Regions from separate parts of the Pseudobacteroides sp. genome, predicted to be linked through region 3. Evidence: predicted binding sites of a transcription regulator. Region 3 holds the regulator's gene; each other region holds the start of a gene.
The links. The regulator HrcA, encoded in region 3, represses chaperone genes, less so after heat shock. The targets are predictions, from matches to a motif close to TGTTAGCACTCNNNNNNNNNGAGTGCTAACA.
Positions count from the first base shown of each region.

Region 1 (5,497 bases), on a different contig from region 3:
TATAGTTGCCACAACAAACCAATTTGAGTCGAGAACCTGAGCAAAGGTATTTAAAAATTTCGTGCCATCATCCTTCAAATAAATGTGTCCTTTTTTTATAGAGGCAGCATTCGCAGCATCTGATTTTTTTTCATCCATCAGACCTTTTAGATGGTTAATAAGATTTTCATTACTGTACTTTGTATTTGTCTTTATACTATCAGTATTTTTACTGGAAATAATTGTCCCTGAAGTGTCAACCAGGAATATTTCCTTAGAACCGTCTATATTTATTGATTTATATATATTTCCGATATATGATTCATTTAGAAATACAACAAGACTACCTAAAGAACTGTTTGTAAGCTCGTTGAATATTTGGACAACTGCCACCACATAATTTTGTGAGGTTTTTGCTCCCTTTTTCATCATCCAAACATATTTGCCTTTGGCCTGTTCTGCTATAGACTCAAATTCTTTTGCATCGTTTTCAAAGTCCATGCTTACATGATATGCTGAGGCACCGGCTAAATATCGCCCTTTCGTTATATACATTGCTCCTTCACAGCCGTCCATAACCGAAGGTGAGAACTTTGCTACCACCATGGGATCGATTAAATAATTGAGTTCATTTTCCGGAAGTTCACCCGTATCGTATTTATTCAGAAGCTCAATGAATTCTTCATTTCTCATAAGCTCTTTTCCGCTGGACTCTATAAAGAATAACAGGTTTTTTACATTCTGGCTGAACTGTGACATGATTTCGCTGGAGTATGACTGGGTTTTTGTTTCAACTGCAGTGCTGGACTTGCTGTAGCTTAATATTCCAATACTTACCAAAGGTACACTGGACAGGAGAATAAAAAATACCAGGAGCCTTTTTTGTATACGTATATACCTGGAATATTGTGCGACTTTATCCAGTAATTTTTTGAACTGTGATAGTAGCATCGAAATGGGTTTTTTACTGCTTAAAAGATACTTCCTGATAATGTTCATAAAGAATACCCCTTTTCTGTAGTTATTTCTGTAATATTTAAATAAATTTCTGGTTTGTAATAGAGAGAAGAAAATAGTATAACTTTCATTTTAATTTTGACAAGTTAATTAATGTGCCTCAAATATGTCTCCTCTGAAATATATCTACTATGACAATTTAATATCATAAGGCTGCAGTTTACAGTTTCCTATATAAATTATCGGATTAAGATAAAAATACTTTAGTGTAATATCAGCACCTGATAGGTTATGTAAAGATTACCGATAATATAGCCAAAGGCTGTTTTGCCTGCCTTTGGCTATATTTATTAACACAATTTTATTAACATATTTATTTTGCATTTTTTGTTAATATATGTGGATTGAGTGTAATATTGCTATATCTTGAAGGATGATATCGAATCATTAAGTTCTTTTGCCATTTCTCTTAGAAGTTTTGATTGAGATGAAACTTCTCCTATGACTTCTATCTGCTGCTGAGTTGTTGCAGTTATTTCTTCCACGGTAGCAGCGGTTTCCTGTGATACGGTTGATATGTTATTGATTGATTCAAGTGTTTTAGTGCTGGAGTCGAGTATTTTATTCACTGAAACTTCAAACTCATTCATATACTTAATGATTTTTTCCATTGAATTAAAAATTGCTTTGAATGAAGTGTCTGTGTCACTAACAGCACTCAATTGATCGCCCACGATTTCCTGTGTTTTGTTTGCGGAGGTGAAAGTTAAATCTGCCTTTTTTTGTATATTTTGTATCGAATTGTTTATTGATGCCAAAGAGTCTTTTGTCTGGCTGGCAAGTTTTTTAACTTGATCAGCCACCACTGCAAAGCCTTTCCCAGCCTCTCCGGCACGGGCTGCCTCTATGGCAGCATTTAATGAAAGGAGGTTGGTTTCTTCGGAGATATTACCAATAAATTTTACAATGTTTTGTATCTCTTTCATATCTGCATAAAAGGAATTTATTTGATTTACTATATCTTCTGATACCTTGCTGGTCTGAAGAGACTTTTCATTAAGGGATTTTACCGATTGGATTGCATTTTGGCTTAAATATCTGGTATCATGTATGATTTCTGATACATTTTTCATATCACAATCTACTTTTTTTATATCATCAGACAATTGGGTTATATATTCTAAAGATTTATAATTATTTGAAGCCTGATCAGAGGTTCCTTTGGCAATCTCATCCATGCTGACTGCGATTTGTTCAGATGATGTGTAGTAAGAATAAGACATTTCACTAAGTTTTTCGGCACTTGACAGAACCTGGTTTGAAGAGGTGTTAACCTTTGTAACCAGCTCTCTTATATTTGCAACCATCTCATTAAAGTTATTGCTTAGGTGGGAAATTTCATCATTGAAGGTATCGTTTACAGATATATCAAGGTTGCCGTCCTTGGCCTTTTTCATGAGGCCTTCAAGTTTATGCAGGGGATTGGAAATACTAATGGCAATGAATATCGAAATAATAATTGCAAGGATAAAAATTATCAGGCTTACATATAGAATAGTTGATCTTATTGTTATTGACTCACTTTGTATGAATGATGTGGGAATAGTTGAAACAGCAAACCAACTTAAACCGGGGACTTGGGAATATGAAAACAAAAATTCTTCACCGTTTTCTATTAGGTGAGTATATCCCTTATTTGCTTTGCCATTTTGATCTGGATCAGTGTTTTTTACTTCAAATGCTTTTTTGATAGTATCAATAAATTTTTTATTGGAATACTGAGTATTTATTTTAAGTGTATTCTTATTTTTACTTGAAATTACAGTTCCTGAACTGTCCACCACAAAGATATTGGTAGAACCTTCTATATTTGTTGAATCAAAAATAGTTCCTATGAAAGCCTCATTTAACATAACTACAATAGTGCCCAAAGGCTCATTTGTCAATTCATGATATACTTCAACAATGGATAGAATATAATTCTGGAAAGTTCGTTCACCCTTTTTCATCATCCAAACATATTTTCCGTTTGCATCTTTAGCAATAGATTCAAAATCGCTTATCATGCTTATAAATTCGCTGCCGGTCTGATAGCTTGAAGAAGATCCTAGAACCTGGCCTTTGGTTATGTATATTGCTCCTTCACAGCCTTCTATTACTGTAGGTGAGAATTTGTTGTTCAGGATTGGGTTTATTATCTCAGAGGCTTCACCATTAAGCATTCCGCCCTGGTCATATTTCTTTATGGTCTCTGTGAATTCTACAGTTTTCATAATTTCGTTACAACCCGATTCAATAAAAAATAAAACATTTTTTATATTACGTGCAGACTGTGACATTATTTCACTGGAATAGGATTCTGTCTTTGATTGAACCGCTGAGCTGGATTTGGTATAGCTGAGAATACCGATACTTAATAATGGCACACTGGATAATAGAATAAAAAATGCCAGAAGTCTTTTTTGAATACCAATATGTCTTGAATAGCGTGCAATTCTATAAAGTACTTCTTTAAACTTTGGAAGTAAATTAGAATGAGTAATTTTATTAATTTTAATAAATCTCATAGAAAAAGCCCCTTTTCAATTATTGGTTTTGTTGGATAAATTGTTGGTTACTGAGATGTTCAAGGTTGTAATATTAAATATAATATCGACAAAATATATGAAATACTTTATAGGTAGCCAAATTGCAATAACTGTAAAGGATAGTAAGGGGGTGTATAAAACTGTCAAGTATATTTTAGCACTCTATATGTAAGAGTGCTAAAATATACTTGACAAAATCTGATGTAAGTGTAATATTTATTATTAGAAATAATGGTTAAGGAGGCATATATATGATGCACGAGAGCGGAAGTATATCAATTAACACGGAAAATATTTTTCCTATTATCAAGAAATGGTTATATTCAGAAAAGGACATTTTCGTCCGTGAACTGGTATCAAACTCCTCAGATGCCATAAGTAAGCTTAAAAAGTTAAGTGCAATAGGTGAAGCTGATCTTGATGGTGATGACAATTGGCAAATAAAAGTTGTTATTAATAAAGAAGACAAGACAATGCAAATTATAGACAATGGTATCGGGATGACATTTGAAGAGGTTGGTAAGTACATTAACCAAATCGCTTTCTCAGGAGCCAAGGACTTTTTGGAAAAATACAAGGACAAAACCGATGAGGGTCAGATAATAGGGCACTTCGGACTTGGTTTTTATTCATCTTTCATGGTATCTGATAAAGTTCAGATTGATACATTGTCTTATAAGAAGGATGAAAAAGCTGTAAGGTGGGTCAGCACAGGCGGTATTGATTATGAGATAGGCGAGTCGGATAGAACTTCAAGAGGAACTACAGTAACACTTTTCCTGGCTGAAGACAGCCTTGAGTTTCTTGAAAGCTATAAGGTTAGAGAAATTCTGGAAAAGTATTTTTCATTCCTTCCATATGAAGTGTATTTTGATTCTATAGAAGAGCCTTCAGAAGAAGCGAAAGAAGCTGATAAGGATAAGGAAGAAAAAGAATTAAAACCTATCAACGATACAAGCCCGCTTTGGCTCAAGAACCCAAAGGATTGTACCGATGAGGAATACAAAGAGTTTTACAGGAAGGTGTTCCACGACTTTAATGAGCCGCTGTTCTGGATCCATTTGAATATGGATTACCCGTTTAACCTTAAGGGTATTTTGTATTTCCCCAAATTAAAGCATGAGTTTGAAACAATGGAGGGGCAGATTAAGCTGTATTACAATCAGGTTTTTGTTGCGGACAATATTAAAGAAGTGATACCTGAGTTCCTTATGCTCTTAAAGGGTGTGCTGGATTGTCCTGATCTGCCTCTTAATGTTTCGAGAAGTTTTCTGCAGAATGACGGTTATGTAAATAAAATATCAACTCATATAAATAAAAAGGTGGCGGATAAGCTTACATCAATTTATGAGAATGACAGGGAAAACTATAATAAGTATTGGGATGATATAAACCCATTTGTAAAATACGGATGTATTCGTGAAGGTAAGTTCTATGACAGGGTTAAGGATATTGTAATTTATAAGACAACCAATGGCGATTATGTTTCTCAGAAGGAGTATTTAGAACGCAATAAGGAGAAGCACGAAAACAAGATTTTCTATGTTTCGGATGAGAGGCAGCAGGCCCAATATATCAAACTATTTAAGGATAACGCAATGGAAGCGGTTATTTTATCAACAATGATAGATAACCATTTCATAAGCTTTTTAGAATCCAAGCAAACCGAGGTTAAGTTTTTGAGAATTGACTCCGATCTTTCGGAAAGCCTTAAGGAGAAGGAAGAAAATGTTGATGAAAATGCATCCAAAGAGCTTCAGGAAAGCTTTGAAAGGCTGTTTAAGGACGCACTTGGCAATGATAAGCTGAAGCTTAAGGTGGAAAGCCTCAAAGCAGCCAGTGTACCGGGAATGATTCTCCTAGATGAGCATTCAAGGAGAATGCAGGAGATGTCGGCAAGATTCGGTGGGTTCGATATGAGCCACATGTTTGGAAATGAAGAAACACTGGTTCTTAACAAAAACAATGATTTG
Region 1 covers NZ_DATCTU010000032.1:20,040-25,536, forward strand. Annotated here, with positions in the region: gene VIO64_RS04675 (methyl-accepting chemotaxis protein) at 1-978, opposite strand, end outside; gene VIO64_RS04680 (methyl-accepting chemotaxis protein) at 1,356-3,503, opposite strand; gene htpG (molecular chaperone HtpG) at 3,776-5,497, shown strand, end outside.
Region 1: the regulator HrcA is predicted to act here: its motif matches at 3,677-3,707, upstream of htpG (molecular chaperone HtpG).

Region 2 (5,497 bases), on a different contig from region 3:
CGCCCATTCCGCCTGGCATTCCTCCACCTGGCATTGGAGCTTCCTTTTCAGGCTTATCTGCAACAATGCTTTCAGTAGTAAGAACCATAGAAGCTACTGAAGCAGCATTTTGCAATGCAGATCTTGTAACCTTAGCTGGGTCAACTATTCCTGATTCAATCATGTTAACATACTTTTCATTAAGTGCATCAAAACCAATGCCTGTATTGCTGTTCTTAATCTTATCAACGATTACAGAACCTTCAAGTCCTGCATTTGCAGCTATTTGTCTAACAGGCTCTTCGAGTGATCTCAATATGATCTGAATACCTGTCTTTTCGTCTCCTACACTTCCTTCAAGAAGCTTAGCTACGTTTGGAATAGCGTTGATGAGTGCAGTACCGCCACCAGCAACAATACCTTCTTCCACAGCTGCTTTAGTTGCAGCAAGTGCATCTTCAATTCTTAATTTCTTTTCTTTCATTTCGGTTTCTGTTGCAGCACCAACCTGGATAACAGCAACTCCACCAGCCAATTTTGCAAGTCTTTCCTGGAGTTTTTCCCTATCAAAGTCAGAAGTAGTTTCTTCTATCTGAGCTTTAATTGAAGCAACTCTCTTTTTAATTTCATCTTGGCTTCCTGCACCATCAACGATAATGGTATTCTCTTTCTGTATTTTAACCTGTCTTGCTCTACCAAGCTGTGAAACAGTAGTTTCTTTTATATCAAGGCCCAAATCTTCAGTTATAACCTCACCGCCTGTGAGTATTGCTATATCCTGGAGCATAGCCTTTCTTCTATCACCAAAACCTGGTGCCTTAACAGCAACACAAGTAAATGTTCCTCTTAATTTGTTAACCAATAATGTTGCTAGTGCTTCGCCTTCAACATCTTCAGCTATGATAACAAGCTTTTTGCCCTGCTGTACTATCTGCTCTAAAAGAGGTAATACATCCTGGATATTTGTTATCTTCTTGTCAGTGATCAATATATATGGATCGTCCAAAACAGCTTCCATCTTTTCAGTGTCTGTCACCATATATGGTGAAACATAACCTCTGTCAAACTGCATACCTTCAACAACTTCAAGGTTAGTTCCCATTGTTTTGGATTCTTCAACAGTAATAACTCCGTCATTAGTTACTTTTTCCATTGCATCAGCAATAAGTGTACCTATAACATCGTCATTAGCTGATATGGAAGCAACCCTAGCGATATCTTCCTTGCCTTTAATCTTCTGGCTGTTTTGTATAATTCCTTCAACAGCTGCATCAACTGCTTTAGAAATACCTTTCTTAAGTATCATTGGGTTCGCACCGGCAGCAACGTTCTTAAGTCCTTCTCTTATGATAGCCTGAGCAAGCAATGTAGCAGTAGTTGTTCCGTCGCCGGCAACATCGTTTGTCTTGGTAGCAACTTCTTTAACAAGCTGTGCTCCCATGTTTTCAAATCTGTCTTCCAACTCGATTTCTTTTGCTATTGTAACACCGTCGTTAGTGATAAGCGGTGCACCGAACTTTTTATCAAGAACTACATTTCTTCCTTTTGGACCAAGTGTAATCTTTACTGTATCTGCAAGCTGATTAACGCCACTTTCTAACGCACGTCTAGCTTCTTCACCAAATTTGATATCTTTCGCCATTAGTATAGCCTCCTTTTTTGAATCTTGATTAAATTATTTGAAGTTTATCAGGTTATTCAACAACAGCTAATATGTCACTCTGCTTCAATATTGTGTATTCCTGACCGTCAAACTTAACTTCAGTTCCAGCATACTTGCTTATAAGTACCTTGTCTCCAACCTTAACTTCCATTTTTATTTCCTTACCTTCAACAATAGCACCAGGTCCTACAGCAACAATTTCTGCTACCTGTGGTTTTTCCTTTGCACTTCCTGGCAAAACTATTCCACTCTTTGTTGTTTCTTCACTTTCCAACATTTTAATTACTACTCTTTCACCTAAAGGTTTTATTCTCATAAGGTATAACCTCCTTGCTGTTATTTTATTAGCACTCACCACTAGCGAGTGCTAATACTATATTATATAATATCCAATTTATACGCAAATATTTCATTTGGGAAATAAGCTCAAATTCAACCAATTATCATGGTTTATTCAAATTTATATTTGTAATACATTATATTTTATCAATTTTCTCGGTATTCCATGTATTTTTATTATGAGTGGCTTGGCAAAAAGACTGTTCAAGACAGGTAACTATAGAAAAGCTTGGTTATCTTGATGATTTGGAAAAGTAATTGAGTTAAGTATCTCTTTTATAATATTTTTGGATTTAATATAAAGCTTTTAAAGGTATCTCTTGCCTGATGATTTTATTCGAGTAGGATGATGCAGTAGAGTCCGAGGATGCCAAAAAACTAGAGCCGTTACAAAATGGCTTTTAACCGCTCTATAATGTGCCTTATATTTTCAAATCTGCACAATATGATGTGATTAAGTGCCCTTTGCAACAGCCCTATTTTAATTTAGATCAGACCTACCGTCTTCCCTTTAATTCATCGTAAATATCTTCCAGTTTCACGTCCCTCTCCACCATCAGAACGAATAAATGATAGATAAGGTCGGCAATTTCATATCTAATCTCACCGGCAGCCTTATTCTTAGAGGCGATAATAACCTCAGCCGTTTCTTCCCCAACCTTCTTAAGTATCTTGTCAATCCCCTTATCAAAGAGATAGTTTGTGTATGACCCTTCCTTGGGGTTTACTCTTCTATCTGCAATTACATTGTAAACCTCTTGAAGAATTGCAGCTTTATCGACAGTATTATTTTCTGCATCGGAATTTTCTTTAATGCTTCCATCCTCATTCATATCCCTGTAGAAGCATGTATAGTGGCCTGTATGGCATGCTGCATCAACCTGCTCCACTTTAATGAGAAGTGTATCATTGTCACAATCAATACATATTGACTTGACATACTGGTAATGGCCGGATGTTTCACCCTTTAGCCAAAGCTTGCTTCTGCTCCTGCTCCAATAGTGAACCTTCTTCGTTTCGACTGTTTTTTCATAAGCTTCCTTATTCATGTACGCAAGCATTAGGACCTCATTTGTCTTACAGTCCTGAGTTATTACAGGAATCAGGCCATTACTGTCAAACTTTAAGTTTGTTACTAAATAATCCATATTAGACGACCCCTTAAAACAATTAATATTGATTTTTAAATACTATTTTTAATACCATCTTCGTTAGTACTAAATTTTATTTATTCTTTCCGAACCTCAATGCCCCGCTCTCTTAAGTAGCTCTTAAGATCACATATCTCCATTTCCCTGAAATGGAACAGGGATGCTGCCAATACTGCATCGGCCTTGCCATCCGTCAAAGCTTCATAAAAATGCTCCATAGTGCCTGCACCACCGGATGCGATAACAGGAATTTTGACATTTTCAGATATTTTTCTTGTAAGCTCAATGTCATATCCAGCTTTTGTTCCGTCACAGTCCATGCTGGTAAGAAGAATTTCGCCTGCACCCAGCTTTTCAGCCTCAATGGCCCACTGGATTGCATCCTTCCCGGTATTCACCCTGCCGCCGTTAAGGTATACATCCCAGCTGTTTCTCTCCCCATTCTTCTTTGCGTCTATTGCTACTACCACACACTGGCTTCCAAACCTCCAGGCAGCCTCCGATATAAGGTCAGGCCTTTTTAGGGCTGCAGAGTTTACCGATATCTTGTCGGCACCCGCAAGAAGAATTTCCCTGAAATCGTCAACCGATCTTATTCCCCCACCAACAGTAAATGGAATAAACACCTGCTCAGCCACTCTCCTTACAACATCAAGAATAATGCTTCTTGCATCGCTTGATGCTGTGATATCGAGAAAAGTAAGCTCATCTGCCCCAGCCTTATCATATATAGCTGCTATCTCAACGGGGTCCCCCGCATCCTTTATATTAACAAAATTAACACCTTTTACAACTCTCCCTGCATGAACATCAAGACAGGGTATAATCCTTTTTGTCAGCATAATCAACCAACCTCTTTTTATTTGGCTACTTTTATTGCCTCAGCCAAATCTATATTTCCCGTATATAATGCTTTTCCGATAATTGCTCCTGAAACACCAACATTTTTAAGGTTTTTTATGTCCTCAATGCTGCTGACTCCACCAGAAGCGATGATTTCTATGTCTACTGCCTTAACCATTTCTTCCATTGCTTTAAGATTTGGCCCCGACAGCATTCCGTCAGTATCGATATCTGTATAAATAATAGTCTTGGCACCAAGCTCTTCCATCTTTTTAGCAAATCCAATGGCAGTGAAGCTGCTGGTCTTAGCCCAACCTTCAATTGCAACAAATCCGTCTTTGGCATCGATACCTATAACAAGGTTGTTATCAAAGGTCTTTACGGCATTTTTAACAAGCTCCTGGTCATTAACGGCAGATGTACCCAATATGACTCTCTGTATGCCTTTACAAAGAAGAATTTCAATCATTTCGATGGAACGGATTCCACCGCCCAATTGCACAGGAATGCCGAGCTTAACCGCCATTTCGCTTATTACTGCGGTGTTTACGGGTTCACCAACCCTAGCTCCGTCCAGATCAACAACATGAAGATACTCTGCCCCAAGGCTCTCCCATTTTAATGCCATGTCCACCGGATTGTCGGAATAAACAGTAACATCATTGAATTTCCCCTGGACCAGCCTTACGCATCTTCCGTCTTTAACATCAATAGCCGGATAAATTTTCATTTAGATTCCTCCTGAATTAATACCGATTTAAAATACTTTTCATTGTTTCATAAGTAAATTAAATATTTGATTTTAATAAATTCTTAAAATTTTTCAAAATATTAAGCCCTACTTCACCGCTCTTTTCAGGATGAAATTGGGTGGCAAAAACATTTCCCTTGCCGATTGCAACATCAAACTCTATACCATAGTTGGTTTTTGCTATTACCATATCTTTATTTTCCGCATCCAGATAATATGAGTGCACAAAGTAAACATAGGGGCTGTCAGGCAGGTTTGTGAACAAAGGGCAATCCTTTGATGACTTAATGGAATTCCATCCCATATGGGGAACTTTAAGGTCCATATCCAGCGGAAGCTGTTTGATTGTCCCTTTAAATATGCCAAGTCCCGATACATTTCCACCTTCTTCGCTGTAATCAAAAAGAAGCTGCATACCAAGGCATATACCAAGAAACGGCTTGTTATCCGCAATAACATTTTTTACTACGTCAACCATTCCTGCCTTTTTAAGGTTATCCATTGCATCGGAATATGCACCTACACCTGGCAGAACAACTCCGTCAGCTTGCATTACAAACTCCGGATCTGAAGATATACTTGCTTCACAACCAATAAAGGAGAATGCTTTTTCAACACTTCTCAGATTCCCTACACCGTAATCAATTATCGCGATCAAAGATCATCACTCCTAATCCAGCTTCTTACCAGTAATACGCTCATATGCCTCTATATATTTTGCTTCTGTCTTTTTAACAACATCTTCTGGCAGTACCGGTGCTGGAGGCTGTT
Region 2 covers NZ_DATCTU010000122.1:78,176-83,672, forward strand. Annotated here, with positions in the region: gene groL (chaperonin GroEL) at 1-1,621, opposite strand, end outside; gene groES (co-chaperone GroES) at 1,674-1,958, opposite strand; gene hisIE (bifunctional phosphoribosyl-AMP cyclohydrolase/phosphoribosyl-ATP diphosphatase HisIE) at 2,479-3,129, opposite strand; gene hisF (imidazole glycerol phosphate synthase subunit HisF) at 3,210-3,974, opposite strand; gene hisA (1-(5-phosphoribosyl)-5-[(5-phosphoribosylamino)methylideneamino]imidazole-4-carboxamide isomerase) at 3,992-4,705, opposite strand; gene hisH (imidazole glycerol phosphate synthase subunit HisH) at 4,764-5,384, opposite strand; gene VIO64_RS20800 (phosphoribosylaminoimidazolesuccinocarboxamide synthase) at 5,397-5,497, opposite strand, start outside.
Region 2: the regulator HrcA is predicted to act here: its motif matches at 1,985-2,015, upstream of groES (co-chaperone GroES).

Region 3 (5,497 bases):
TCTTAAAATAGAAGAGAATACTGTTTTTTGGGAAAAGTATGAGCATGGAGAGATTGATGAAATAGATGACCATACGGACAGAGAAATGTATTATCTTGCCAAAAGACAACTGGCAGGGCATGGTTATGGCATGTACGAAATATCCAATTTTGCACTGGAAGGCTATGAATGCAAGCACAACCTTATATATTGGAAGGCGAAAGAATATTTAGGACTTGGAGCAGGTGCGCACTCATACTTTAACAAAAAAAGATATAATAACCTTTATAATATAGAAGATTATATTAAAAATTATATGGAATATGAGGGTAAATATATAGAAGGAGAAGCAATTATAGATGAAGCAGAAAGCATGTCGGAATATATTATTCTTGGAATGAGGCTTACCTGCGGCATCTCTCAGTCAGAGTTCAAGGGAAGATATGGAATTGAAATAATGGATAAGTTTGGAGGTAAGTTTAAAAAATTAATTGGCAAAGGATTGGTCGAGCACAAAGCTGGAAGACTCTTGCTTACACAAACAGGACTGGACTACGCAAATCAGGTGTTTATGGAGTTTATAGATATAGATTAACCACATATCATATAGAAAGAGTTACCCATCAATATGATATTTGTAATTCTTGGGATTTTAGCATAAAATACTTGACAAATAACTGCCATGGGGATATATTTAAATTATAATTAGCACTCAATAAAGTAGAGTGCTAACAAAGGGGAGCTGGAACATGTACTTGGATGATAGAAAAAGAAGAATCCTTCAAGCTATTATTGATGACTACATTGACACAGCAGAACCTATCGGTTCAAGGACAATCGCAAGGAAACATGAGCTTGGTTTGAGTTCTGCTACTATTAGAAACGAAATGGCGGATTTGGAGGAAATGGGTTTTTTAGCACAGCCCCATACTTCTGCCGGTAGGATTCCTTCTGACAAAGGCTATAGACTATATGTCAATGAGTTGATGAAAGAAAAGGTATTGTCTACTGAAGAAGCTGACTCAATAAAACAGGCATTGGAAGTGCGGATTAATGAGATGACTCAACTTATAAGGCAGGCATCGATGATAATGTCGAAGATCACAAAATATACATCGATTGCAATTGCTCCGCAGTTGAAAAAGAGCATTCTGAAGGCTGTACAGGTTGTGCCCGTTCAGCCGGGCAGAGCACTTGTTATAGTGGTTACAAGTGCAAATGTGGTTAGGAATAGCTTTATTAAAATTCACGATAATGTTACTGCAGACTTGCTGATAATGCTGTCAAATGTATTAAACAGTAAGTTAAATGGTCTTACTATAGATCAGATAAGCAACAATATAATGCTGGAAATAGAGAAGGAATTAGGGGTTACGAAGGAAATATTAATACCGATAATAGACGGTATAATAGATTCTATAAACAATATAGATTATTCTGATGTTTATTTGGAAGGTACTACTAACATACTTAACTTTCCGGAGTTCATGGATATTGTAAAAGCAAAGGAATTTTTAAATGTTCTGGACGAAAAAGAAAAGATATACAAGATTCTTAACAACAAAAATATTGATGATAGTATAGGCGTACAAATAGGTACAGAGAATGATATTCAACAGATAAAGGATTGCAGCCTGGTTACGGCAACATACAGTATCGGCAATATTGTACTTGGAACTATAGGCGTAATTGGGCCTACCAGAATGGAGTATGCAAAGGTTATTTCTTCGATGAATTTCCTTAAAAGGAAGTTAAATGAAGAAATACTAAAATATATTGGTGATTTGGATGACAGCTAAACTACAAACAATATACGGGGAGGGCGGAACAATACGATATGGGTATATTTACAAACGGTAATGACAAGAAGGATAATCAAAAGGAAACACCAAACCCATCGATGGAAAATGAAAGCACTACTTCGGGTTTGAATGATCAGGAAACAGCAAGCAGTAACAGTGATAATGCTTCTGGTACTGATGAAATAAAGGCAATGCTCGAGCAAAAGAGTAAACAGTGTGATGAGTATTTTAATATGCTCCAGCGCACTGCTGCCGAATTTGATAATTATAAAAAGAGGACAGCAAAAGAAAAAGAGGCACTTTATTGGGATGCTGTAGGAGAAACTGTATTAGCCATGCTTCCTGTTGTTGATAATTTTGAGAGGGCTATAAAAGCAGCTGAAAATGATCCGGCTACAAACAGTTCTTTCAAAGAAGGCATGGAACTTGTGTACAGACAGCTTAAGGATGCACTGAAGGATTTGGGCGTTGAGGAAATTAAATCCATAGGGGAAAACTTTGATCCTCAACTACATAATGCTGTTATGCATATTGAGGACGATTCATATGGGGATAGTACAATTGTTGAGGAGTTTCAGAAGGGTTACGTTTTAAAAGATAAAATAATTCGTCATAGTATGGTTAAGGTGGCTAACTGATTATTTAGAGGAGGATAGATTATATGGCAAAAGTAATAGGAATAGATTTAGGAACAACAAATTCATGTGTAGCGGTTATGGAAGGTGGAGAACCTGTCGTAATACCAAATCCAGAAGGCAGCAGAACTACTTCTTCAGTTGTTGCGTTTTCAAAAACAGGCGAAAGACTGGTAGGACAGGTGGCTAAACGTCAGGCTATAACAAATCCTGACAGAACAGTAATATCAATCAAAAGGGATATGGGAACAGACAGAAAGGTTAAGATTGACGATAGCCAGTACACCCCCCAGGAAATATCTGCTATGATACTGCAAAAGCTTAAAGCTGATGCAGAGGCATTTCTTGGAGAAAAAATAACTCAGGCTGTTATTACAGTTCCTGCATATTTCAGTGACTCCCAGAGACAGGCAACAAAGGATGCAGGTAAAATAGCAGGTCTGGAAGTTCTAAGAATTATCAATGAACCTACTGCTGCAGCTTTGGCATATGGTCTTGATAAGGAACATGACCAGAAAATACTGGTATTTGACTTGGGTGGAGGAACCTTTGACGTATCCATTCTTGAAATAGGCGATGGGGTTTTTGAAGTTCTTGCTACACATGGTAACAATAGACTCGGCGGCGACGACTTTGATCAGAGGGTCATGGATTATCTTGCCGATACATTTAAAAAGGAAAACGGCATAGACTTAAGAAATGACAAGATGGCTCTCCAGAGATTGAAGGAAGCTGCAGAAAAAGCTAAAATAGAGCTTTCAGGTGTAACAACTACAAATATAAACCTTCCTTTTATAACTGCTGATGCAACAGGACCTAAGCACCTTGATGTTACGCTTACAAGGGCCAAGTTTGATGAGATTACTGCAGATCTGGTTGAAAAGACTATGGAGCCAACAAGGCAAGCGATGAAAGATGCAGGACTTAGTGTAGATAAAATAGATAAAATACTGTTGGTAGGTGGATCAAGCAGAATTCCTGCTGTTCAGGAAGCTGTTAAGAAGTACCTTGGTAAAGAGCCTTTTAAAGGTATCAACCCTGACGAATGTGTGGCAGTAGGTGCTTCTATTCAGGCAGGGGTATTGACTGGAGAAGTTAAAGACCTTCTTCTTTTAGATGTTACGCCATTGTCACTCGGTATTGAGACATTAGGCGGAGTATGTACAAAGCTTATTGAAAGAAATACTACAATACCTGCCAAAAAGAGCCAGGTATTCTCAACTGCTGCTGACGGACAGACCAGCGTTGAGATCCACGTTTTACAGGGCGAAAGGGAAATGGCCCAGTATAACAAAACCCTCGGAAGATTCCAGCTTACAGGAATTCCTCCTGCACCTAGAGGCGTGCCTCAGATTGAAGTTACATTTGATATAGATGCCAACGGTATAGTTCATGTTTCTGCAAAGGATCTTGGTACTGGAAACGAACAGAAGGTTACTATTACTGCTTCTACGAATCTGTCCGATGATGAAATAGATAAAGCAGTAAAAGAAGCTGAAAAATATGCTGCTGAAGATAAGAAGAAAAAGGAAGAAGTGGATATCAGAAATAACGCCGATTCTATGGTATTCCAGTGTGAAAAGCAGCTTAACGAGCTTGGTGATAAGCTAAGTTCCGAGGATAAAGCGAAAATACAGGATGAAGTTAATAAGGTTAAGGAAGCACTTAAGGGCACCGATACCGAAAATATTAAGAAGGCAACAGAAGCTTTGACACAAGCTTTCTACGAAATTTCTTCAAAAATGTATCAGAATACCGGAGCAGGGGCTGATGGGGCTGCTGGTGCAGGTTTTGATCCTGGTGCAGCAGCACAGGGAGGACCTGAAATGGGAGGTTCCGATAACGTATATGACGCTGACTACAAGGTTGTTGATGAGGACAATAAATAATATTTAATAAAAAAATAGGCCAAAGTCATGGGTTAGACATCGGGAAACTTATATCACCGCGGATTTTCAAGATACAAAGCTGCCTGGCGGTTTTGAAAGTTACCCCCATGTCTCACTTATGGCTTTGGCTATTGTAATGTATAAGGTTATAGACTATAGATTGGAGTTGATAGGATGGCTGATAAGAGAGATTACTATGAAATCCTCGAATTGGATAAGGGAGCATCCGATGCAGATATAAAAAAGGCATACAGAAAGCTTGCTAAAAAATATCATCCTGATGTAAATCCAGGTGATAAGACTGCTGAAGCTAAATTCAAAGAAATTAACGAGGCCTATGAGGTGTTAAGCGATTCTCAAAAAAGGACCCGTTATGATCAGTATGGTCATGCCGGAACTGATCCAAACGGCTTTGGTGGTTTTGGAGGCGGCGGCTTTAGTGACTTCGACTTTGGTGGAATCGGTGATATTTTTGAGACTTTCTTTGGCGGTGGCAGGTCTTCAAGGGGCAAGAGCGGACCGCAAAAAGGCAATGATTTGAAGTATTCCATGGAAGTTGCCTTTGAAGAAGCAGCTTTTGGAACTGAAAAAGAGATTTCCCTAAATAGAATGGAAAATTGTACAACATGTAATGGAAGCGGAGCAAAGCCAGGGACAACACCTTCAACATGTAAGCAGTGTAATGGTTCCGGCCAGGTTCAATACAAGCAGAGCACGCCATTCGGACAGTTTGTAAATGTTCGGGCTTGCGATGCATGCCGTGGGGAAGGGAAAATCGTAAGCGACCCATGTAATACATGTAATGGTAAGGGAAAAACAAGAAAGAGTGTTAAATTAAAGATTAAAATTCCGCAGGGTATAGACGATGGGCAAACCATATCACTGAGGGGAGAAGGAGAGCCTGGTTCAAAGGGTGGTCCGCGGGGTGATTTGTATATAAACGTCAGGGTCAAGGCCCATGCACTGTTTACAAGGCAGGGGAATGACATTATTTGCGACATGCCCATTACCTTTGTGCAGGCGGCTTTAGGCTGCGAACTGGAGGTGCCCACACTTGACGGAAAGGTAAAATATACCATTCCGGAAGCTACTCAGACGGCAACAGTTTTCAGACTTAAAGGAAAAGGTGTGCCTTATTTGAGGGGAAATGGCAGAGGCGATCAATATGTACGTGTTAATATAGAGGTCCCCA
Region 3 covers NZ_DATCTU010000108.1:10,514-16,010, forward strand. Annotated here, with positions in the region: gene hemW (radical SAM family heme chaperone HemW) at 1-574, shown strand, start outside; gene hrcA (heat-inducible transcriptional repressor HrcA) at 729-1,778, shown strand; gene grpE (nucleotide exchange factor GrpE) at 1,817-2,419, shown strand; gene dnaK (molecular chaperone DnaK) at 2,443-4,305, shown strand; gene dnaJ (molecular chaperone DnaJ) at 4,480-5,497, shown strand, end outside.